3 regions of the Limosilactobacillus secundus genome follow, and region 3 is predicted to be linked to each of the others. Evidence: predicted binding sites of a transcription regulator. Region 3 holds the regulator's gene; each other region holds the start of a gene.
What was found. Region 3 encodes Rex, which represses fermentation and respiration genes when NADH is low (regulators of the CRP and FNR family bind a similar motif). Its sites were predicted from a motif close to TTGTGAANTANTTCACAA; they were not measured.
Positions count from the first base shown of each region.

Region 1: LMB57_RS09655 (iron-containing alcohol dehydrogenase) is a predicted target of Rex. The motif match lies at 5,102-5,119, and genes of this name have one in related genera.
Region 2: LMB57_RS01295 (CidA/LrgA family protein) is a predicted target of Rex. The motif match lies at 5,755-5,772, and genes of this name have one in related genera.

Region 1 covers NZ_JAJGUA010000046.1:99,598-107,698, reverse strand. Annotated here, with positions in the region: gene LMB57_RS09685 (MBL fold metallo-hydrolase) at 1-583, shown strand, start outside; gene LMB57_RS09680 (S1C family serine protease) at 685-1,962, shown strand; gene LMB57_RS09675 (phosphatidylglycerophosphatase A family protein) at 2,066-2,563, shown strand; partial or broken gene LMB57_RS09920 (peptide ABC transporter substrate-binding protein) at 2,780-3,130, shown strand; gene rlmH (23S rRNA (pseudouridine(1915)-N(3))-methyltransferase RlmH) at 3,599-4,078, shown strand; gene LMB57_RS09665 (hypothetical protein) at 4,220-4,438, shown strand; gene LMB57_RS09660 (NADPH-dependent FMN reductase) at 4,505-5,047, shown strand; gene LMB57_RS09655 (iron-containing alcohol dehydrogenase) at 5,266-6,438, shown strand; gene LMB57_RS09650 (GRP family sugar transporter) at 6,682-7,545, shown strand; gene LMB57_RS09645 (VOC family protein) at 7,660-8,101, opposite strand, start outside.
Region 2 covers NZ_JAJGUA010000022.1:156,486-164,586, reverse strand. Annotated here, with positions in the region: gene LMB57_RS01320 (alpha-galactosidase) at 1-1,256, opposite strand, end outside; gene LMB57_RS01315 (LacI family DNA-binding transcriptional regulator) at 1,420-2,439, shown strand; gene scrK (fructokinase ScrK) at 2,561-3,439, shown strand; gene LMB57_RS01305 (L-lactate dehydrogenase) at 3,515-4,489, opposite strand; gene LMB57_RS01300 (LrgB family protein) at 4,517-5,257, opposite strand; gene LMB57_RS01295 (CidA/LrgA family protein) at 5,250-5,669, opposite strand; gene LMB57_RS01290 (LytR/AlgR family response regulator transcription factor) at 5,872-6,603, opposite strand; gene LMB57_RS01285 (sensor histidine kinase) at 6,584-8,101, opposite strand, start outside.
Region 3 covers NZ_JAJGUA010000032.1:42,539-50,639, forward strand. Annotated here, with positions in the region: gene LMB57_RS04900 (APC family permease) at 1-975, opposite strand, end outside; gene LMB57_RS04905 (APC family permease) at 1,060-2,670, opposite strand; gene groL (chaperonin GroEL) at 3,165-4,793, opposite strand; gene groES (co-chaperone GroES) at 4,885-5,169, opposite strand; gene LMB57_RS04920 (redox-sensing transcriptional repressor Rex) at 5,404-6,048, opposite strand; gene LMB57_RS04925 (ABC-F family ATP-binding cassette domain-containing protein) at 6,288-8,101, shown strand, end outside.

The DNA.
Region 1 (8,101 bases), on a different contig from region 3:
ACGCCGTTATGGAATGGATGTGTATGCCAATGAGGGTACCTGGCAGGCAATGGCCGATAAAGTTGGTAAAATCCCATTAGCACAAAAGCATATTATTGCACCAAATACTGTTAAGGATTTGGGAGACATGGATATTGAAAGTTTTGCGGTATCCCATGATGCTGCACAACCGCAATTTTACCAAGTTCACCACAATAATAAGACCTTCTGTATTATTACGGATACTGGTTATGTTTCTGATCGAGTTGCGGGAACCATCCGAAATGCAGATGCCTATGTAATGGAATGCAATCATGATACAGAAATGTTGCGGATGGGTCCTTATTCATGGCCATTAAAGCAACGAATATTAGGGGATGAGGGGCACCTTTCCAATGAAGAAGGTGCTGATGCATTGATGAGTGTTGTTGGTCGGCGAACTAAAGAGATTTTTCTTGGTCACCGTAGTCAACATAACAATATGCGTTCACTAGCCCACTTAACGGTTGCAAGTTTGATGGAGCAGCATGACTTTGGGGTTGATCATGATTTTAAATTGCAAGATGCTGAACCAGAAGAACCAAGCCAGTTAATGACGTTATAATAAAAGAGATCATGGTTTCTATCGACTTTATTCAATGATTTTTCATATTTAAATTGTAATTTGAAGATAGTAATTCTTTAACTTAGTGGAGGGTTTAATTGATGAATAGGATAAAACAAGCTTTTAAAGATCGTTTGTGGCTAGGCGTAATTATTGTCGGCTTATTTGCTGGGCTTATTGGTGGTGGAATCGCCTTAGGAATTAATAACCTGATACAACATCATGAAGAAGTGACGAGTACACGGGTTCCAGCTGGATCTAATAAATCTGGTGGCACGAAGGTTAATAAGAATAAGGCAGATTTAAACGGGGAAGCATCTCAAGCTTATAAGTCCGTTCAAGGAGCTGTTGTTAGTGTTATTAATAAACAAAAAGTTCAGCAATCAAGTGGGAGACTAGGCATTTTTGGTTATGGCAACAGTAGTAATGGAAGCAACAGTGATTCTTCTAGCGATAATAAATTAGAAACAGCTAGTGAAGGGTCAGGAGTTATTTACAAGAAGAGTGGAAATTCGGCTTATGTTGTTACTAATAACCACGTTGTCAAAGGTTCAAACGCGCTCCAAGTAATTTTAAGTAACGGTAAAAAAGTTAATGCTGATTTAGTTGGTGCTGATTCTGCAACTGACTTAGCTGTATTGAAGATTAACGCTACAAATGTTAAGACAGTTGCATCCTTTGGTAACTCTAATTCGATTGTTCCTGGTCAGGATGTGCTAGCAATTGGTTCACCAATGGGAAGTGAATATGCTAATACAGTAACAAAAGGAATTATTTCTGCAAAAGACCGGACATTAAAAGCCGGCACTGATGGAACTTTGACATCGGTTATCCAAACAGATGCCGCTATTAACTCCGGTAATTCAGGTGGTCCATTAATTAACATGGCAGGTCAAGTTATCGGAATTAATTCAATGAAACTAGCTTCTGATACACAAGGCTCTTCAGTTGAAGGAATTGGTTTCGCTATTCCAAGTAATGAAGTTGTGACAATTATTAACCAGTTAATTAAGAATGGTAAAATAACTCGTCCATCACTCGGAATTAGTATGGTGGATCTTAGTAATGTTACTTCTGATCAACAGCAATCAGTCTTAAAACTACCAACAAGCGTAAGCAAAGGGGTAGTGATTATGGATGTGAATAGTGGTTCAGTTGCTGATACTGCGGGATTGAAAAAGTATGATGTCATTACAAAGCTTGGTGATACTCAAGTTACAGATGCGGGTTCATTAAAGGCGGCCTTATATAAATACAAGGTTGGACAAAACGCTAAAGTTACTTACTACCGTGATGGTCAACAGCATACCGCAACTTTGCATCTAACAAAGAGTGCTGATACAACGTCAACTGATGACTCGCAACAAGATAATAATTAATGAATTAAGATTGGGGATGGACATTCCTGATCTTTTTTCATTAAAAGCTTCTTAACTAAAAGGGGTATAATATTAGTTATCAATATAAAGGATGGTGGGTAAAATGAATAATCCACAGTTTAAATACCCAGATACAAAGGCATATGAATTTGTAGTACATCGTTTAGAAGAACGCGGAGTAAACTTAGAAGAACTTGCGAAGATTGTGTATGAGACACAAAAGGGCTTTGAACCGGACCTAACAATGGAAGAATGTCAGAAATTTTTGATTGATACGATGCATAAACGTGAATTATTAAATAGTGCAATGGTAGCACTTGAACTTGATCGGTTAACCGAAGAAGGAAAAGTAGATGAACCCCTTGCAGGAATTATAAGAAATGATGCTGGGGTGTTTGGGGTAGACGAAACCCTAGCTTTACAAATTGCTAATATTTATGGAACGATTGGGACGACAAACTTTGGTTACTTTGACCGGGTTAAGAGTGGGATTATTGCCAAATTTGACCATGATAAGGTTCATGTAAATACATTTATTGATGATATTCTTGCGGCGATTGTAGCGGCTGTTTGTGGAAAGATTGCCCACCAGTACGCTTGATTAAAATAACCTCATTAACTTTTAAATGCTTTATCATGTACAAATAAGGGCCTGTACGGATTTCACGTACGGGCCTTTTTTATTTCGCTGGATAAATAATGGGAGTGCCAAAACGTGGAGATAGGGGTGAAACGAATTATGGGCTATATTATTGAAATTGTTGTGATTGGTGGTTATTTTAGGATTTTAAGGGTTCATCTTGGTGCTAGCTTAGTTATACCAAACATTAAGACCCTGAGAGTAATTTGCACATCGAGCTCTCTTTTCTGGAAGTCAGTACCAAACAATGTTGAGTAAAGTAGATGCGGTCATTGTTCCTAGTGACAATCCAATTGCCGGATCAATGGGAGTATTAGTAAAAAATGTGGCTTCCCTAGTGCTGATACAATAGTAAAAAATGGTGGAGTAGCTTCGATTAGTCTTAGCCAATACGAACAAGGAAAAATGGCAGTTAATAATTACCATCATGGGAAACCGGTTCTTAATTAGCAGGCACGTAAGTTAGGAATAAAAGTTCCAGCAAATTTTCAACGAGAAGCAGAACACCACGGAATAGTCTTTAAGTAAGATAGTGGGAAAATTCCGAATAATAAGAAAAAATAAAGAAGATAACATTCGCTAGGTAACATTCCGTTGTATATTTACCACAGATTGTGTTGTAAATAGTTAGAAATACGTTAAAATAATAATGTGAAATCGCTTGTGGATAAGTCAGTGGATAACTAACAGTAAATTTAAATTAATTTTATAAATGTCGGTATATTAATAAAATTTGTTGTTCAAAACTTATCCACAAGTTGAATGCGCATTTGTGGATAAGTGGAATTCTTTGTATAAGTTCATCGACAATGCTTACGGGTACAAGAGATAACGGAATGCTTGCTGAACAATTGTTCCTGTAGATAACTGTGGATAAGTAATTTTTAAGAAAACGCTTTTTTAACAAAAAATTAACCGAACATTCGGGAAAAAATAAAAAATCAACACTAGCTTGTGGATAACTTTGTGGATAAACTGTGGAAGGTAGTGGATATCTTGAATATAAAAATTATTGGTGTGGGTAAGTTAAAAGAAAAGTATTTTAAAGCAGGAATTGCTGAATATGCTAAGCGACTTGGACGTTATTGTAAGTTTGAAATCGTTGAGGTTCCTGATGAAAAAGCTCCTGAATCTTTAAGCCAAGCAGAAATGGATGAAGTAATGGCAAAGGAAGGAGAACGGATTCTTGATAAAATTAAAGATCGTGAATATGTATATGCTTTGGCGATTAAAGGCAAAGAACGTTCTTCTGAAGAGTTTGCAAAAGAGATCAATAAATTAACAACTTATGGCCACAGTGATATTACTTTTGTGATTGGGGGCTCATTAGGCTTAAGTCCAGCAGTATTAAAACGGGCAGATGCCCAAATCTCGTTTGGACGTTTTACTTTGCCTCATCAATTAATGCGTTTAGTTTTAAGTGAGCAAATTTATCGTGCTTTTACCATCATCAATGGCCTTCCATATCATAAATAAAGAATTTCTTGAGTTTTGTTTAGATTATTATTTATTGTCGTTAACGATGGTATAGTATTAATATGAAATGTGATGGCATAAGAATGAAGGATTTGATTTAAGATAGGTATACGAGGTTATCAAGTAATTCTTTTAGGGGTAATGGCAGGATTATGCATTTTAGTGATGCAAGGAAAAGTAAGTGCAAGAATAGTTAATGAAGCACGGCTAACATTGCCTAAGGAAAAAAGAATTGAGCATGATGAATTTGAACGTTACCAGTTTCGGACAAAGCAGTTACGAACTTGGTGGCAGGTCAAGCGACCGAAATATAAAATTGATTGGTCATTGTATCATAAGAAACGAGGATACTGGGATTAGCTCAGGTTCTCGTTTTTCTTTTAACTTTTCAAAAAAGTTATTAAAATGAAGATATTAAAGGAGGCAATGATAATGAAAAAAGTTGGGATTATTGTCGGCAGCGTTCGTCCAAATCGGCGGAGCATGCAAGTAGCAAACTGGTTAAAAGTTCAATTAAAGAAAAGTACAAAGGTGCAATTTGATATCATTGACCTAAAAGAAGTTAATTTACCGATGATGGATGAACCTAAAATTCCTTATTTAGGCTTATATGTTCATGAAAAAACGCGTAAATGGAGTGAATTAGTGCAAAGCTATGATGGTTTTGTGTTTGTTTTCCCGCAATACAATTGGGGCTATCCAGCAGTTTTGAAAAATGCTATTGATTACTTAGGAAAAGAATGGCAAGGAAAACCGATTAGTTTAGTAACATTTGGTGGACATGGTGGCTCGCAAGCACAAATTGCAATGAAATTAGTCGTAACTGGCTTAAAGATGGCGGCTCTTCCTGTTGATTTACAAATTAACTTGTTGCCAGATGATTCAACTGCGACTGCTGATCGGAAGTTAAATACGTATAATACGCAAGCAGCGTTATTAATGACTGCTTTTGAAAATGAGTTAAAGTAGTTTGTGATTAAAGTAGCAAATTATTGTGGGACATTAATATAAAATTGGTTCAATTTGTGAATATTATGACAAACATCGTGATATTGTAGCAGATTAGGCAAAATTATTATTACAAATTGGGCGATAATGAATAAAAAATCAAAATCTTTCTATTGCAAAAATAAAACGCTTGCATGATAATGGAATCGTATTCAAATGCCATGAGGAGGGTATTTTTAATGAATAGACAATTTGATTTCTTAATGCCAAGTGTTAACTTCTTTGGTCCTGGTGTTATTGCCAAGATTGGTGATCGTGCAAAGATGCTCAATATGCACAAACCATTGATTGTTACTACTGAAGGTTTGTCCAAGATCGACAATGGTCCCGTAAAGCAAACCATTGCTTCATTGGAAAAGGCTGGCGTTGACTATGCCGTATTTACTGGCGCTGAACCTAACCCTAAGATCCGGAACGTTCAAGCTGGTAAAAAGATGTACCAAGATGAAAACTGTGACTCAATTATCACTGTTGGTGGGGGGTCTGCTCACGACTGTGGTAAGGGTATCGGTATTGTTTTGACTAACGGTGATGATATTTCCAAGCTTGCTGGAATTGAAACACTGAAGAATCCACTTCCGCCATTGATGGCTGTTAATACTACTGCCGGAACTGGGTCTGAATTGACTCGTCACGCTGTTATTACTAACGAAAAGACTCATTTGAAGTTTGTTGTTGTTTCATGGCGTAACATTCCATTGGTATCATTCAACGATCCAATGTTGATGCTTGATATTCCAAAGAACATTACTGCTGCTACTGGTTGTGACGCGTTTGTTCAAGCTATTGAACCATACGTTTCTGTTGACCATAACCCAATTACTGATAGTCAATGTAAAGAAGCTATTCAATTAATTCAAACTGCTTTACCAGAAGTAGTTGCTAATGGTCACAATATTGAAGCACGGACTAAGATGGTTGAAGCTGAAATGCTTGCCGGAATGGCCTTCAATAATGCCAACTTAGGTTATGTTCACGCAATGGCTCACCAACTCGGTGGTCAATATGATGCTCCTCATGGTGTTTGCTGTGCCTTGCTCTTGACCACTGTTGAAGAATATAACTTAATCGCATGTCCAGAACGGTTTGCTGAATTGGCTAAGGTAATGGGCTTTGACACTACTGGTCTTACCCTTTACGAAGCAGCTCAAAAGTCAATTGACGGTATGCGTGAAATGTGCCGGCTTGTTGGTATTCCATCATCAATCAAGGAAATCGGTGCTAAGCCAGAAGACTTTGAAATGATGGCTAAGAATGCCCTCAAGGATGGTAATGCCTTCTCTAACCCACGTAAGGGTACTGTTGAAGATATTGTAAAGCTTTATCAAAAGGCTTACGATGGCATCTACTAATAATTAAATAAACACAAAGAGGCTGGAAATCAGCTCAGTCTCTTTACTGTTTTACGTATTAAACTGCCAGCCAACCTTACGGAGGTGGGACTATGAACTAGCCAAGCTAATTCTGTCCCCCTCTTTTTTTGTCTACTTTTAATTCTTAATATTTTGAATTTTTTTCACAAAGTTACTTGCAAGCGCATTCTTTTGAAACTATAATAAAAATTATTCTAAGAGAGAATAAGAGGAAAAGAGAAAATGATATATTTACTTGCTTTAATTCCAGCAATTGGTTGGGGTGCGATGCCATTAATTACTGGTAAAATTGGTGGTTCACCAGTTAATCAAATGTTTGGAATCGGTGCTGGAGCTTCAATTGTGGGAATTATTGCATATTTGATAACAAAACCAACCGTCAGTGTAACTGCTTTTTGGTTCTCGCTAGCGATCGGTTGTTTATGGACAATTGGACAGGTTGGTCAGTTCATCTCGTTTAAACATATGGGAGTTTCAAATACGATGCCCCTTTCTTCAGCATTTGTGTTAGTTATGACGTCGTTTGTCGGCATCTTTTTCTTTGATGAATGGCAAGGAGCCAGAGCATTAAGTATTGGGTTGACAGCGTGTGTAGTTGTAATTATTGGGGCTGTTTTAACCTCGATTTCGGACGGAACATCGGATAAAAAGGTTTCGACTAAGTGGGTATTATTTTTATTAGTAACAACAATTGGTTACTGTGCTTATTCGATTTTTCCTAAAATGCCACAGGTTGCTCATGAAAGTAGTCAGGGTATTTTCCTACCAGAAGTATTAGGAATTTTACTTGGTTCAGTAATTTATACTATTTGTTCGGGTAACGCTAAAGCATTTAAGCAAAAAGAACAATACTTAAATATTTTAGGAGGACTTTCATGGGGGATTGGTAACTTTGCCTATGTTTTTGTTGGTAAAGCTCTTGGAGTAGTGACTGCTTCAATTTTTGGTCAAATGAATGTTATTATTTCAACATTTGGTGGTATCCTACTTTTGCATGAAACCAAGACCAAGCGAGAAATGATATATACAGTAGTTGGAATTATCCTAATTGTAATTGGTAGTATTTTAACAGTAATTGCTAATTAATTATTGAAGATTTTAGGTAATATCAATAAATGAGAGAGGAAACGCGCAAAATCAGCTTTTTAACCGATTTTACGCGTTTTTTTAGTCTTATATTATTTCCCAGGTTATATTGTGCTATTTCTTATCAAGTAGATCAAACCTAATTTGTCCAAGTTGGAGTTTTTCAGGTTGCTTTGCGCCGTGAAAGATAAGTTTAAATAATCGGTTTTCAACGCCAGCCGTGAAGACAAGTTGCTTATTTCCAATATTGATTGTATAGGTATCACCCTCGCTCACTACTTCTGCTTGTAAGAGGGCTGACCATTGCTTAGCTGCTTCTTCTGGGTCGCTAACATTAAAGATAGCTTGTTTAACAAAGAGGTCGCCAGCTGGGTGGAATTTGATTAATCCCTGTTTCTTTAGGTCTTCGCGACGTTTATCATCATCTTCACTCCATTGAATAAAGAATGGGGCAGGCAAATGATTAACAAGTTCGTCATCAACATAGAAAATCTTCCATTGAATGAGTTTGCCAGCAGGATCAACCCGTTTTCCATCAGTAATATCACCGACATTA
Region 2 (8,101 bases), on a different contig from region 3:
ACTGAAATCATTTCTGGCTCAAACCAGAGGCCGAATTTCATGCCATGCTCGTGGGTCCGGTCTGCTACCCGCTTCAATCCACCAGTAAGCTTGTCCTGGTTAACAAACCAATCACCAAGCGATGAATTATCATCATTCCGGTGGCCAAACCAGCCGTCATCAAGAACAAACATTTCAATTCCCAATGGCTTTGCTTCATCAATAATTTGGTCTAACTTCTTATCATCAAAGTCAAAGAAGGTCGCTTCCCAATTATTAATAACAATTGGTCGGTCTGCATATTGATACTTACCGCGAGCAACCCGGTCCCGTAATAACTTATGGAATACTTGTGACATCCCATTTAGGCCCTGTTGACTAAAGCCCATGATTGCTTCCGGTGTCTGAAAATCTTTTCCCGATTCAAGAACCCATTCAAAGTTATAATCATTAATTCCAGTTATTAAGCGAATCTGGTCGATCTGATCTTTTTCCAAGGTAAACTGGTGATTACCTGAGTAGACAAGGAGCACTCCCAAAGCATTTCCCTGAAATTCATCGGTGTTCTTGTCAACCAAGGCCACAAACGGATTCATATGATGAGAACTAGAATTTCGGCGGCTAGAAAATTCTGTTATTCCCCGACGTAATTCTTGCCGTTCAGGTTGTCGTTCAAGAGCATATTGTCCTGGAACGGAGATAACATCATAATCATGTTTAGTTAAATCCAGTTGCATTGAGGCAATCTTTTCAATTCGTAATTCTTGATTGCTTGTGTTTACTAACCGCGCATTCCTTGTAATAACCGGCCGTTCGTTATAGATAGTGTACGAAAGAATAAGTTGTGCACCGATTGTTTCATCAACCAAAGTAACTTCCAACGTTTCTGCTTCTTTATCACTTTTAACATAAGATGCAGGTAACCCAGCTAGTTTCGGCTTCCCCGGTAAAATCTTATAAGACTTGTAACGGAAATCAGTCAGTCGTGAACCATTTTCTGTTTTGATAATAATTGCAGGCACACGATAATCTCCGGTATTGTTTCCCGAATACTCCTGCAATAAATCATCCTTCGAATAAGTCCGGTCCATCGATCCAGGAAGATTTCCTGAAAATCCACGATCAACTCGTGGATAGTGGCGTTCACCATGGTAATTACGAATTGCCGGTCCAAAATAAAGGTGACTGAGGATATTTCCCTCTTCTACTGAAAATAAATAGGAAATTTCTTTATTCTTTAAGTGAAAAACGCGTTGCTGTTCATCAAATGTAATCATTCGTTGTGGCCCCTTTCTTGAAATCGATTCCATAATAAACGTTTAGTTATTTTTCGTCAAGCGCTTCCATTGTTGATGTAACAATAATTAACCGTCATCATTGACTACTAAACGTTTACTAAAAATATGTTATGCTAGAAATTGATTAAAAGGAGGGTTTCCTATGATTGGTATCAGAAAAATAGCACGTGAGGCTGGTGTATCTCCTGCCAGCGTTTCACGTGTCTTAAGCAATGATTCATCTTTTTCAGTAAGTGAACAAACAAGAGCACGAATTAAAAAAGTAGCAGCAAAGTATAATTACCATCCCCATCTAAACAGGTCCGTCACTCCGCCGCTAGCTCCTCGTTCAATCCTAGTACTCACCACTCATTCCCTTGAGACAGAAGCTCATGACCCTTATTTCATTCAAGTTCATGATGGAATTATTCAGGAAGCTTCCAAGCAAAATATTCAGATCAAAGGTTTTATTCGTTTTCCCAATAAAGCATTTCAATTTACTGACGCTCAAAAATATGATGGCGTAATCGTCGCCGGAGTTTTTACGCAAGAATTCTACGCTAATTTAGCTAAAAATAATCCCCATATCGTTTTAATTGACGACTATCGCTACCTACCCGTTTACGATATTATCCGTAATTCGTATTTTGAAGCTACTCAAATCGTTCTTGATCAGCTACTAGAAAATGGCCTTAATAAAATCGCCTTTATCGGTGGAAATATTCATCCCATGAATAATAATGGCAAAACGACAGACTCGTATCAAGATATTCGAGCTAAAGCCTATTTGATGTGGACAAAACTTCATAATATTTCTCCATTGATTGCCCTGAATGGGTGGACTCCTAAAGATGGCTTTGATAGCATGAATACTCTTTTGAAAGATAATTTTCAGGCCGCCTTAATAGCTAGTGACCAACTAACTATCGGTGCATATCGAGCCCTGAAGCAACACCAGCTTAAAGTTCCCCAAGACCTTCAAATTATTAGCTATAATGATTCGGATATTGCTGAATATTTAGTTCCGTCCCTTTCATCGATCAATCCAGCAAGTCTTTCAATGGGGAAAATAGCAGTTCAAAGATTAGTTAACCGTCTGAATAATCCGAATGATATCCCTATCCATATTAATTTGCCCGCCAAAGCCACTTGGCGCGAAAGTTCCGAAATTAATTTGAATTAGTGAAACGTTTTATAAGTAAAAAGAGAGTAATTGTGCTTGTGATACCGTTTTCTAAGGTTTATACTCAAACATGGTTATCAGATTGATAAACGTTCACTTTAATTAAATGAGGTTTTTAATTATGTTATTAGGAAGTATTGAAGCTGGCGGTACTAAGTTTGTCTGTGCTGTCGGTGACGAAAATTTTAATGAAATTGATAAAAAAGTCATCCCTACAACTACCCCCAAAGAAACTTTAGGGGCTTCAATTGAATTTTTTAAGCAGTACCCTGAACTAGCTGCACTTTCAATTGCTAGTTTTGGGCCAATTGATACTAATCCGGCTAGTGAAAAGTATGGTTACATTACTGATACTCCTAAAGTTAAATGGCAAAATTGCAATTTTGTCGGTACAATGACTGACGCCCTCAATATTCCCGTCTACTGGACAACAGACGTTAATGGTTCGGTTTACGGTGAATATGTCAATTTAAAAGATAAGTATAATAATCCGGCCTTGGTTTACTATACCCTTGGAACTGGCGTGGGTGCTGGTGCAATTCAAGATGGTCGTTTTATTGGTGGAATTAGTACCCCTGAAATGGGCCACGTTCGTTTACAACGACACCCAGCTGATCTGAACTTTACTGGTATCTGTCCTTACCACCACGATTGCTTAGAGGGATTGGTAGCTGGGCCAACTTTCAAGGCGCGGCTCGGTATTAGTGGCGAAGATGTTCCTGATAATCATCCTGTTTGGGATATCATGGCATATTACGTTGCACAAGCTGCCGTTCAGGTCACTGCCATTTTACGACCACAAAAAATTATTTTCGGTGGAAGCGTTTCGCGCCCAGCCTTTCTTGAACGGGTTCGGAAGCAATTTGCAATGTTATGGAACGATTATCTTCCGGTTGGATCGCTTGATGAATACATTGTTAATCCTTCCATTCCAGGAAATGGCTCTGCTACTCTCGGTAACTTTGCATTGGCTAAGCACCTAATCGAAACAAATAAATAACCGTCGTTGGTCACTATAATGCAAAAATGACTAAGACTGAGGAAAATATTGCTCCTCAATCTTAGTCATTTTTATTTATTTCCAAAGATAGTTCAATAGACCCGCTTTAGTCATTCCATTTGCTGTCGTTTCACGCAAAACTGATGCTGAATTAATTAAAGCCTCTTGTTCACGCGAATCTAATGGTAATTCTACTACCCTTTGAATACCGTCTTTATCAATTACAGCCGGTGTCCCGAGGTAAATATCCTTTTCTCCATATTCACCATCTAAATATGCACTTACGGGTAATACTGTATTTTGGTCATACAAAATTGCTTTTGTTATTCTTGCCAAAGCAGTCGCTACTCCATAGTATGTTGCGCCTTTCCGGTTAATAATCTCATAAGCCTTATTACGTACTTGTTCTTCTAGTTTTAACAATTCTTGCTTTGTTAGCCCATTAGCTAAAACATAATCCATTAAAGGCGTTCCACCGATTGTCCCACAAGAATAAGCAGCAAATTCTGAATCCCCATGCTCCGCTAACATATCAACATGAACATCTCGGGGATCAATAGCTAACTTTTTACCAATCGCTACTCTTAAGCGTGCTGAATCAAGAGAAGTTCCCGATCCAATAACTTTATGTGCTGGAAAGCCAGAAATTTTTTGAACAGCATATGTCAAGATATCGACTGGGTTGGCAGCAATTAAGAAAATTCCATTAAAACCGGTATTAACTACTTCTTGAACGATTTCCTTCATAATCTTTAAGTTACGTTCAACTAATTTAAGCCGTGTTTCACCTGGCTTTTGCGCAGCACCTGCACAAATAGTAACAATATCAGCGTCTTTACAATCTTGATAGCTACCAGCCTTAACCTTTACTGGGGCAGTAAATGGCGTTGCGTCTTCCAAATCCAGTGCATCCCCAACGCTTCGCTCATTACTCTTATTTATAATAACTAATTCCTCAGCTAAACCTTGCTGGATCACGCTAAAAGCATAAGCGGACCCCACAACTCCATCACCAATTAAAACAACCTTTTGATGTTCTTCTGTCGCCATACTTCTTTTTCTCTCCCTAATTAAAATTTACATAAAAAGATGAGCATAAATAGGAACCAAAATGTCCATTGCTAACGAAACGATAACAACTGCCACTGCGGCCATTGCTCCTTGAATTGAACCTAGTTGAACCGCCTTAGCAGATCCAACAGTGTGACCAGCGGATCCAAGACCAAGACCAGTCCCAACCTTTGAGATTTTCTTTAACCTAAAGACCTTAATCAGGAATTCGGCAAGGGCATAAATAATAACTGCATTTAAGATACATGCCATCGCTGTTACCGCGGGATCACCACCGATTCCCTTTGCAATTGGCATCGCAACAGCGGTAGTAGCTGCTTGAGGAAGCATAGCGGCGGTTGAAACACGGGAAAGAGCAAATAATTTAGCTGTTCCTTGAATCAAAAATAATGAAATGAATCCACCTACAAATAATGTGAGAATTACATCGACCCAATATTTCTTAAAAACATCATTCCGGCGATAAAGCGGAATCGCAAATGCCATTGTTGCTGGGTTCAAGAACCAAAAAATCAAATTTCCGCCTGGCTGGTAAAATTTTTTATAAACTATTGCGGTCGTTGAATTAGCGACCTTGGCCCAGATTGCCAAAATTACAATTCCTAATACCATCCCTACTAACAATGGGGTGAAGAGGAAGAAGCCATTACTAATTTTGAAAAGCCACATCCCAATTAAATAGACCAGCAACGAAATAAATACCCCGGTAAAAGGTAACGCCAGATTTGTAATAAATACATTAGTCATTATCAGTTTCCCCCTTGTTAGTCTTGAACAATTTATGATGTAACCCAATAAAGAATGCTCCAACATAAGCAATTACTGCTAATAAAATAATTGTCGAAATAATAATAACAATTACATCTTGTAGCCCTTCTTTTTTCATTAAACCAAGGCTCCCAGCAAGCTGAATTCCTGATGGGACAAACAGAAAGGCGATTAAACTAATCATGAAATCTCCGAACTTTTCAACTTGTTCCAACTTAACAATATGGCAAGCTAATAAAATATATAATAAAATCATTCCAATTAATGGGGTAGGAACAACGAAACTCTTAGGAAAAAGATTAGAGATTAATTGTGATACGAATAAAATTGCAGCAAAGATTCCCATTTGAACTAAAATGGGCGCTTCCTTCTTCTTTTCTTCTTTCTTCATAATAATCCTCCTAAACATGATAAATATGTTTAAGCATTAACGTTAATACCATTTATCACAATCTATTTTACTAATTTTTCTTAATTTGTATTCGTTTTCACTATTAAATAACCTAAATTTGCGTTAAAATGCCCTCCAGTTAGCTTAAAATGCCTTACGCAAAAAAGGATTGGTGAAAAGATAAACAATTCACTAATCCTTTTTATAAACCTAATGCTTTTTTGGTTGTGTTAACATATGATCGACTTACTGGTAATTTACTACCATCGATTAATGTCAGCTCATAAGTATGATTGAAACTAGGCTGAAGCTCTGTTACGCCATTCAAATTAACAATAAAACTACGATGGATCTGTAAAAATTCTGGAGATTTTAATTGGTCATAAATATTAGTGAGCGTCTGTCGACTAATGATTTTATGCTTATTAAAAGTCCAGATATAAACAAATCCTTGTTGTGCCTGTACGTAAAGTATTTGTTTTTTCTGTAAAATGATCGTTCGCTCGTCGTTTTGAATCGAAATTCGAGGATTCTGCCTTAATTCCATCTTGGTTTTGGCAGCGACATCATCTGGCGGAATTAATTTGGCGACACGCATAATTGCTTCGTTGACCCTTTTAGCAGAAAATGGCTTCAAAATATAGTCAACTGCATCTGCTTCAAAGGCATCTAACGCATAGGAATCATAAGCAGTCGCAAAGACAATATGAGGACTATCAGCAAATGATTTTATTTTTTCAGCTAACGCCATTCCATTTCCATCAGATAACTTTATATCTAAGAAAACCATATCTGGGTGTTCATGTTTTACTTGTTCCTCTGCCATAAAAATGCCATCTGCTTCAAGTATTTCTGTAACTTCACTATTTCCCTGAATTAAGTAATGAAGTTCTTCACGAGCAAGCGGTTCATCATCAACGATTAAGACTTTCATTGTCTGCACCTTCCTTAGTGTGATATGGTAAAGAAATTTTGATCTTTGTTCCTTTATTACTACTTGTAATTTGAAGGGCACTATGCTGATCATATAGACCAATTAAGCGCTGATTCAAATTATATAGCGCATTTCCACTCCCCTTTGAAGATGTCAATGGTTCTTTTCCAAGTTTAGGAAGAAGTTCCGGTGCAATCCCTTCCCCATTATCAGCCACTTGAATTTCCAACCGTGCTTCCAGCTGCTTTATTGTTATCTGAACATTATTATGGTCTTTACGTGCTCCGAAAGCATGTTTAAGCGCATTTTCAACTAATACTTGAATTGTAAATGGCGGCAGGTAAACATCATTTTCGACTTGTTGATCAAAGGTGATGTTATATTTATGTGGAAATCTAGTTTGTTCCAGTTCAAGGTATGCATCGACTTGCGTTCGCTCTTGTCCTAAAGTAATTTCGGTCTCCCGGGCCCCAATTAAGTTAGCCCGGAAATAATTACTAAGTTGAAGGAGAAGTTCACGCGCTTTTTCTTGATCCCGGCGTAAAATTGCACTAATTGTATTAATAGCATTAAAAAAGAAATGCGGATTTATTTGGGCTTGTAAAGCTTTTATCTTAGCATCTCGAACTAATTGCGCCTGTACTTCTGCTTCACCCAATGCAATTTGGTTCGCAAAAATCTCACACAGACCGATTGCTAGCTGAATTTCAACCGGTGTTAAATGCCATTGATCAGTATAGTACATTTTTAATGTTCCGATAACTTCATTCCCAATTCGCAGAGGGGCAACAATCGCTGCTTCTAGAGGACAATTGGGATCGATACAACCAATCATTTTACTGTTATTTGCGACCTTTATTTGGCCCGTTTTGATCACATTACTAGATAAAGAAGTTTCTAGTCTATTTCCTGGGATATGATGATCATCACCAGCTCCAATATGTGCAAGTATTCTTTGTCTGTCAGTGATACTCACTGCATCAAAATTAGTATATTTTTTAATAATTTTGACTACTTGTTGTGCTGAGCTTTTATTTAATCCTTGACGAAAATAAGGCAAGGTTTCATTTGTTAATTGCAAGACAGAATGAGTTTGCATAGCGCGCAGTTCTTCCTCTTGGTGAAGGTACATTGAAATGATTGATAAGAAAATCGATGTCCCCAGCGAATTAACCAAGATCATTGGCAGGGCAATATATTTAACTAAAACCCATCCCGTGGGACTGAACAGTAAGATAAAAAGCATTTGAATACTTTCCATCAAAATCCCTACAATAAAACCATGCCACGGCGTCATTACCTTAAAATAACTTTTTCGATCATGATACAAAAAACCAGAAAGCGCACCAATCAAAACTGAACTAGGCACATAAAACCAACCTTGCAGGGGCGCACCTTGAATAATCCGATGAACCCCTGCTACTAACCCTACTAGACTACCAACCCATGGCCCACCGATAATTCCAGCAACTGAAACAGCTAAAATTCGGGCATTGAC
Region 3 (8,101 bases):
AAGAATTGGAAAGGCTGAGAAACCAGTATTAGCAGCGACTGCTAAAATCATTGCAGTTGAAAGTTGCAACAGGTAAAAACCTAACCCATGCCCCCCAAAGATTTGTGCTGCCATTTGGGAGAGAATTGTTGTCCGTGAATTAGGAACTACCCCCAGATAAAAGCTAAAGAAGATAACGGCAATAAAGAAGAACGCCAAAATAGCACTCATAATTGCCAGAGTAGTTGAAGCATTCTTTTCCTTAGGCTTATTAAAGTTAGGAACAGCATTACTTACGGCTTCTACCCCAGTTAAGGATGACGAACCAGCCGAGAATGCCCGAATAAGTATAACAAATGACATTCCCGATACCGGTGTTCCATAATCAACAATTGCCTGGTAATGAATATGACCAGTGGCAATATTATAGCCACCCCACACTACCATCGCAATCATCATAATAACAAAGAAATATACCGGAATTGTGAGGAAGTTTGCACTTTCACTCATTCCCCGTAAATTCATAAACATAATTAAAAGAACAATAACGATCCCGATTGGAATTGAAAATTTATATAAAGCAGGGACTGCAGAAGTAATCGCTTCAACTCCAGATGTCGTTGAAACAGCCACCGTTAACATATAGTCAACTAGTAATGATCCTCCAGCAAATAATCCCCCATTACTCCCCCAATTCCGCGTGGCAACGACATAAGCACCACCACCACTAGGATAGGCATGAATGATTTGCTGGTATGATAACGTGATAGCTAACAAAAGGACCAACACAACTGCCGCAATCGGAATTGAATACCAAATTGCTGCTGCGGATAAAGTTACCAGAACAGTTGTAATTTGCTCTGGTCCATATGCTACTGACGATATTGCGTCAGAAGAAAGCATGGCTAATGCTTTAAATTTAGTTAAGTGTGTTTGCCCTTCATCAAGGGTTTTTAACGGTTTCCCGATTAAAACACGTTTCAAATAGCGCCACATACTATTTCTCCTTTGATTTTTACACTTTTTAAGTAGGTGACAATACTACAATTTATTCTTTAATTTTGCAACCTACAAATATATCTATTGATCTTTTTCTGGCATCTTTACCTTAGCATTAACCTTTTCTGCCGCAGGATCGATTTTTTTCATCCGGCTAGCCACAGCCCACCGATAAAATCCTAGCGAGCAGATGATGATAACAACAAAATCCCATGGGTACTTCAACCAGTCCTTGCCGCCAAATCCTTCACTTCCAATGTAAGAAACTATTGAGATAAAAACAAGATAAGCCAGCATCCAATAACTATTGCGTAAGTCACGTAGCCCTGATGCGTGACGATATTTAACTTCATAATAAAGATAGATTGGTAAGCCTAATAAGATAACTCCAATCACCTGAACAGTTGTCGGCCACATTGTCCAATAAATTGAAAGGCTCGTCAAGATAAATGCAAATGGTGCCAACCAGGACATAAAACGGGGATGAAACGGCCGCTTTAAATTAGCATTCATTTTCCGAAGCGACATCACAGTAACGGGACCAGTAAGATAAGCAATTAAAGTTGAACCGGTAATTACAGTGGCTAACAAGCTCCAATTTCTAAAGAGGCTAACCATTACTACCGCTAAAATTAGATCAACGACCATGGCAAACCGCGGAATCATGTACCGCCGTTCGAGCCGTCCTAACCATTGGGGCAAATGACCGGTATGAGTCATTGCTGCCAATGCTCGTGAAGCAGTTGCCACGAACGCAACCCCTGTTCCAAATGGTGAAACAAAAGCATCCATATATAGTAAAATTGCAAGCCAATTCATCCCCAGCAAGATCGCAATATCAGCAAATGGAGATGTATAGTTAATCCCATGCCATCCTTTTTGCGCTAATAAATTCGGATCAATTGCTCCAATAAAGGCAACTTGTAACATGACATAGATCACAGCGGTAATAATCATTGAAATCAATACGCCTCGCACGATATTTTTATGAGGATTAATCATTTCTCCCCCCATGTTGATTACCGTTTGAAAGGCATCATAAGACATAATAATTCCAGAAATAGCAGCTGCTTCAAAGATTGATCGACTACCATATGGCATAAAAGTAGTTACGCTATGACCAAAATTACTAGGATGAAAACCCGCCGCAATAAGCATCACAATTGTCAATGTTGGTAATAAAATTTTAAAAATTGATATTAAATTAGTAAAGCGAGTCATCAATTTTACCGACCAGAAATTGATCAAAGTAAAAACAAGCATGAAGCCAAATACAACTAACAATCCCGGAGTCGTAATATTACCGTTTTTCATAAAGTGGTGGGTCCAATTCGCCCATGCCCACGGCCACGAACTCATATATTGAACTGAGGCTACTGCTTCCATTGGGACTAAAGTGATTAATGAAATCCAATTTGCCCATGCAGCAATAAAGCCTAAAAACGGACCGTGGCTATACTGAGCGTAACGACTCATTCCTCCACTTTCTGGAAACATTGCGCCTAATTCAACATAAGTAAGGGCAATACTAATAATGATTATTGCTCCCAAGATCCATGACAAAATAGCAGCTGGTCCCGCAACCTTTGCAGCAGTTCCGGCACCAAACAACCATCCTGAACCAATTAAGGAATTTAAGGCAAGCATTACACCAGAAAATAGCGTTATCTTCTGGAACTTCATTTTTTCCATTTCTTAGTTCCTTTCAGTTATAGTTTGGTTAAAAATTAATACTAATTTACTTTACCACAATTTAAGATTTTTAGATTAACTTTATAGTTGAATCGCCTTAACTGGATTACTATTCTGCTTTATTATTTGAAGCAAATCTTTTATGACTAGAATTACAGTGGCAGTATTATCGTTTGAGTGACAACCTATTAACCCCTCATTCTTAAAGATATCAGCATCAATAATAAAGGTAACTTAATGTTGTTTATCATTAACCAAGTTAAAAGGTAAAACAGCCCCACTTGTTCTTCATAGCTAATTCTTCTGGGCGATCAAATCGGTATTTTTGAACATACTTACCTGCTTGTTCTACTGTATAAACGGGAGATGCTTAACAATTCGATAGCTTATTTTTTCGTCATTGATTTTTCTCTAACAAAAAAAAGATCCTAATATTTGAAAATCAAACATTAGAATCTTTTCTGCCCACAAAATTAAATTTTATTCAGGTGATATTACATCATACCGCCCATGCCGCCTTGTGGAGCAGCAGGGCCTTGATTATTAGCATTTGGATCTGGCTTATCAGCAACAACTGCTTCAGTAGTAAGAAGCAATGCTGATACAGAAGCAGCGTTTTGAAGAGCAGAACGGGTAACCATTGTTGGGTCAACAATACCAGCCTTGATCATATCTTCAAACTTGCCATCTGCAGCGTTGTAACCAATACCTTCTTTTTCGTTCTTTAATTCATTAACAATAACAGAGCCTTCAACACCAGCGTTTTCAGCAATTTGACGAACTGGTGCTTCAAGGGCAGCCTTAACAATATTGATACCAGTTAATTCATCACCATCGGCTTCAATCTTGTCAAGAGCAGGAATTACGTTAATTAAAGCAGTTCCACCACCAGGAACAAATCCTTCTTGAACAGCAGCACGAGTAGCGTTCAAGGCATCTTCAATCCGGTACTTCTTTTCCTTCAATTCAGTTTCAGTTGCGGCACCAACCTTAACAACGGCAACCCCACCTGAAAGCTTTGCAAGACGTTCTTGAAGCTTTTCCTTGTCAAAGTCGGAAGTTGACTTAGCAATTTCTTGCTTAATTTGGTCAACACGTTCTTGGATAGCTTCCTTTGAACCAGCACCATCAACGATAGTAGTAGTATCCTTTGTAACTGTAACCTTGTTGGCTTGACCTAATTGATCAACAGTAGCGTCCTTAAGACTCATCCCAAGGTCATCAGAAATAACAGTACCCCCAGTCAAAACAGCAATATCTTGAAGTTGAGCCTTACGACGGTCACCAAAGCCTGGAGCCTTAACAGCAACAACATTAAAGGTACCACGAATCTTGTTCAATACAAGGGTTGGTAATGCTTCACCAGTAATGTCATCCGCAATGATCAAGAGAGCACGGCCTTCTTGAACAACTGATTGAAGTAATGGCAAAATGTCTTGGATGTTACTAATCTTCTTGTCAGTAATCAAAATATATGGGTTATCAAGGTCTGCTTCCATCTTGTCGTTATCAGTTACCATGTATTGTGACATGTAACCACGGTCAAAGCTCATTCCTTCAACAACGTCAACACTAGTGTCAACTCCACGAGAATCTTCGATAGTAATTACACCATCATGGCCAACCTTTTCCATTGCATCAGCAATTAACTTACCAACTTCTGGATTAGCGGCTGAAATAGAAGCAATTTGTTCAATATCATCCTTTGTCTTTACATCGTGTGACATCTTCTTCAAAGCTTCAACAGCAACTTCAGTAGCCTTGTCAATACCACGACGAATACCAACTGGATTTGCACCAGAGGTAACGTTCTTCATACCAGCATTAACAATTGCTTGAGTTAAAACAGTAGCAGTTGTAGTACCATCACCGGCAATATCGTTAGTCTTTGAAGCAACTTCGGCTACTAACTTTGCACCCATATTTTCAAATTGGTTTTCAAGTTCAATGCTCTTAGCAATAGTTACACCATCATTAGTAATAGTTGGTGTGCCATAGCTTTGTTCCAAAACAACATTCCGTCCCTTTGGACCCATCGTTGTCTTAACAGTATCAGCTAATTTATCAACACCACTGAGCATAGCGCTCCGTGCATCTTCAGAAAACTTAATTTCTTTTGCCATTTATGTCACCTCAAAATTAAATTCTTTATTTAAAAGAGACGGTGAAGGAATTTTATTCTTTCTGTCTCCTGCTCTTAATTCGCTTATTTAACTATTCAACGATTGCTACTAAGTCTTTAGCATGAACAACTAAGAACTTTTCACCGTCGTATTCTACTTCATTGCCTGCGTACTTATCAAATAATACGCGATCGCCTTCCTTAACAGCTGGAGCAAGCTTTTGTCCGTTTTCCAAAGTACGACCTTCTCCAACGGCAATAACCTTTCCAGTAGTTGGCTTTTCCTTCACATTGGAAGCAAGGACAATTCCACCAACTGTCTTTTCTTCTTCAGTTTCAGCTTTTAGAACAACGCGATCTCCTAATGGTTTTAACACGTTAATCCCTCCATCTTGTTAATAAATTTTATTTTTAGCACTCAAGTTCATCAAGTGCTAATCACATGTTTAAATATAACATGTTCTCTTCAAAATGCAACAAAAACACTTTGACTTTTTTTGACCATTTTTTAAAACTTAAGGGATCCTACCTACAATCCATGACTTTTATTAATAATTTAGTAAACAAAAAGCATTGGTTGAACGCTTTCATCAAACCAATGCTCTCTTAATTTATTCAATTGAATCTTCAGTATAATTTTTAATGAAGTAAATCAATGTTTGAAGTTCGTTTGTTAAGTCAATGTTTTGAACTTGAACATTTTTAGGCACAGATAAACGAACAGGAGTAAAGTTAAGAATTCCCTTCACACCAGCTTCAACTAATTGGTCTGCAACATGTTGGGCCTTGATTCCAGGAACGGTTAGAATAACAACGTCAATCTGTTGCTCTTTTAATTGCTTGACCATATCCTCGGATGGGTAAATTGGAATACCACTTTTGACTGTATTAGCATATTCTGGTTTAGTATCAAATGCCGCACTGATCCGTAAGTTGGTATCTTGGTGGAAGTTAAAGTTTAACAAGGCACTTCCCAAACTACCAACCCCGACTAAGGCAACACTAACTAATGAGTCTTGGTGCAAGATTCCTTTAAAAAACTTTAATAGACTTTCAACGTCATAACCGTATCCCCGCTTACCTAATTCACCAAAATATGAAAAGTCACGACGAATCGTTGCCGAATCAACTTGCACAGCCTCCGAAAGTTCAGTTGATGATACCCGTTGCTTGTTTGCGTCTTTCAATACATTTAAATACCGGAAATATATTGGCAACCGTTTCGCAGTCGCGCGTGGAATCTTTTTATTAGCCATTCTACTTTTGTTCCTCCTAAAATAAGCCCTTCTCAACCTAGTTTGCCAACTAATTACTAAGTTTTTGATAAGGATAATGTTACTAATCTTTACTTTGTGAAATTTAAGTCTGAGTATATTCTAGCAATTAAACCCTTTTTTGTGAACTAAAATACAAAAATATTTTCAACTTTTTATTTAAAATTAAAAATCTGCTAAAATAAAACCATATTAAATAACGAATTAAATGAGGTTTCAATATGTTACTTTTACAGACAAATGACGTTGTGCGTCGATTTGGCGCGGACGTTTTATTTCACAATATGAACATGCAAATCCAAGAGCATGGCCGTACTGCGCTTGTTGGGCGTAACGGTGCTGGTAAGACGACCTTGTTAAAAATGATCGCTGGAATCACCGAACCAGATGAAGGAACAATTACGAAGGTTAAAGATTTGACAATTGGTTATTTGGCTCAGAATCAAGGACTCGATAGTCAAAATAGCATTTGGACTGAATTAGATACCGTTTTTGCTCCTCTCCACAAACTGGAAACACAAATTCATGATCTTGAACAGCAACTAGCCGACCTCGACAGTGCCGCTAGTAATTATCAACAAATTCTTTCAACATACGATAATTTACAAACTGCCTTTAAAAAGCAGGGTGGTTTTGAATACGAATCACGGATGCGGGGAATTTTACATGGATTTGGCTTTGGCGAAGATAGTTATGATACGCCAATTAATTCCCTTTCAGGAGGGCAAAAAACTAAACTCGCCTTAGCAAAGATTCTTCTGCAAGCACCTGGACTTTTGATTCTAGATGAACCGACTAACCACCTTGACATGAACGTTCTTTCATGGTTAGAAGATTATCTTAAAAGTTATCAAGGCGCATTGCTTATCGTCTCTCACGACCGTTACTTCTTAGATCGGGTTGTCAGCGATGTTTATGATCTCGATAATAAAACGCTCACCCACTATACTGGTAACTACACGCAATTTGTTAAACACAAGCAAGAACGATTACAAGCAGAGTGGAAACACTATGACCAACAACAAAAAAAGATTGCCAAGTTAGAAGACTTTGTTAATCGAAATATTGTTCGCGCTTCAACAACTAAACGTGCTCAGGCGCGACGAAAGCAATTAGAAAAAATGGAGCGGCTTGAGCGTCCAGAAACTGATGATAAATCAATTCATTTCCAATTCCATTCTGAAAAAGATAGTGGAAATGAAGTTCTTGATGTAGAGCAGGCAAAAGTTGGCTACGATGAACAGATCCTTGCTGGGCCGCTTTCATTTAATGTCCGCAAGCCACAGCGCGTTGGGATTATCGGACCAAATGGAATCGGAAAGTCAACTTTACTTAAATCTATTCTCCATAAAATTCCGTTAATTAGTGGAACAATTAAACTCGGTGCTAACCTCGATATCGGTTACTACGACCAGGAACAGCAACAATTACATCCAAATAAAACAGTTTTAGAAGAAGTATGGGATGACCATCCAGAAGTACCTGAAAAAGATATTCGTTCATTATTAGGTAGTTTCTTATTCGTTGGTGATGATGTTTATAAAGTCGTTCATGACCTATCTGGTGGTGAAAAGGCACGATTGGAGTTAACTAAACTCTCATTTAAACCGATTAATTTTCTTATCCTTGATGAACCTACTAACCACTTAGATATTGATAGTCGCGAAGTTCTTGAAAATGCAATTAACGAATTTAGCGGAACTGTTCTCTTTATTTCTCACGACCGTTACTTTATTAATCAGGTTGCAACCGATATCTTAGCAATGGAACATGATGGAATTAAACATTACGAAGGCAATTATGATGACTACCTAATTGCTAAGGAAAAAGAAAGTTCACCTGAAACCACTTCACCTAATCCCAACAATACTGCTAAAGCACCAGCTGGCAAGCAATCTTATCAGCAAAGCAAAGAACAGCAGCGTGCTCGGCGCAAAATCCAGCGACAAGTTGATGAGCTTGAACAACAGATGGCAGAATTAGAAAAAAAGCAAACTGCAATTCAAGAACAAATGAGCCAGCCAGAGATTGCTAC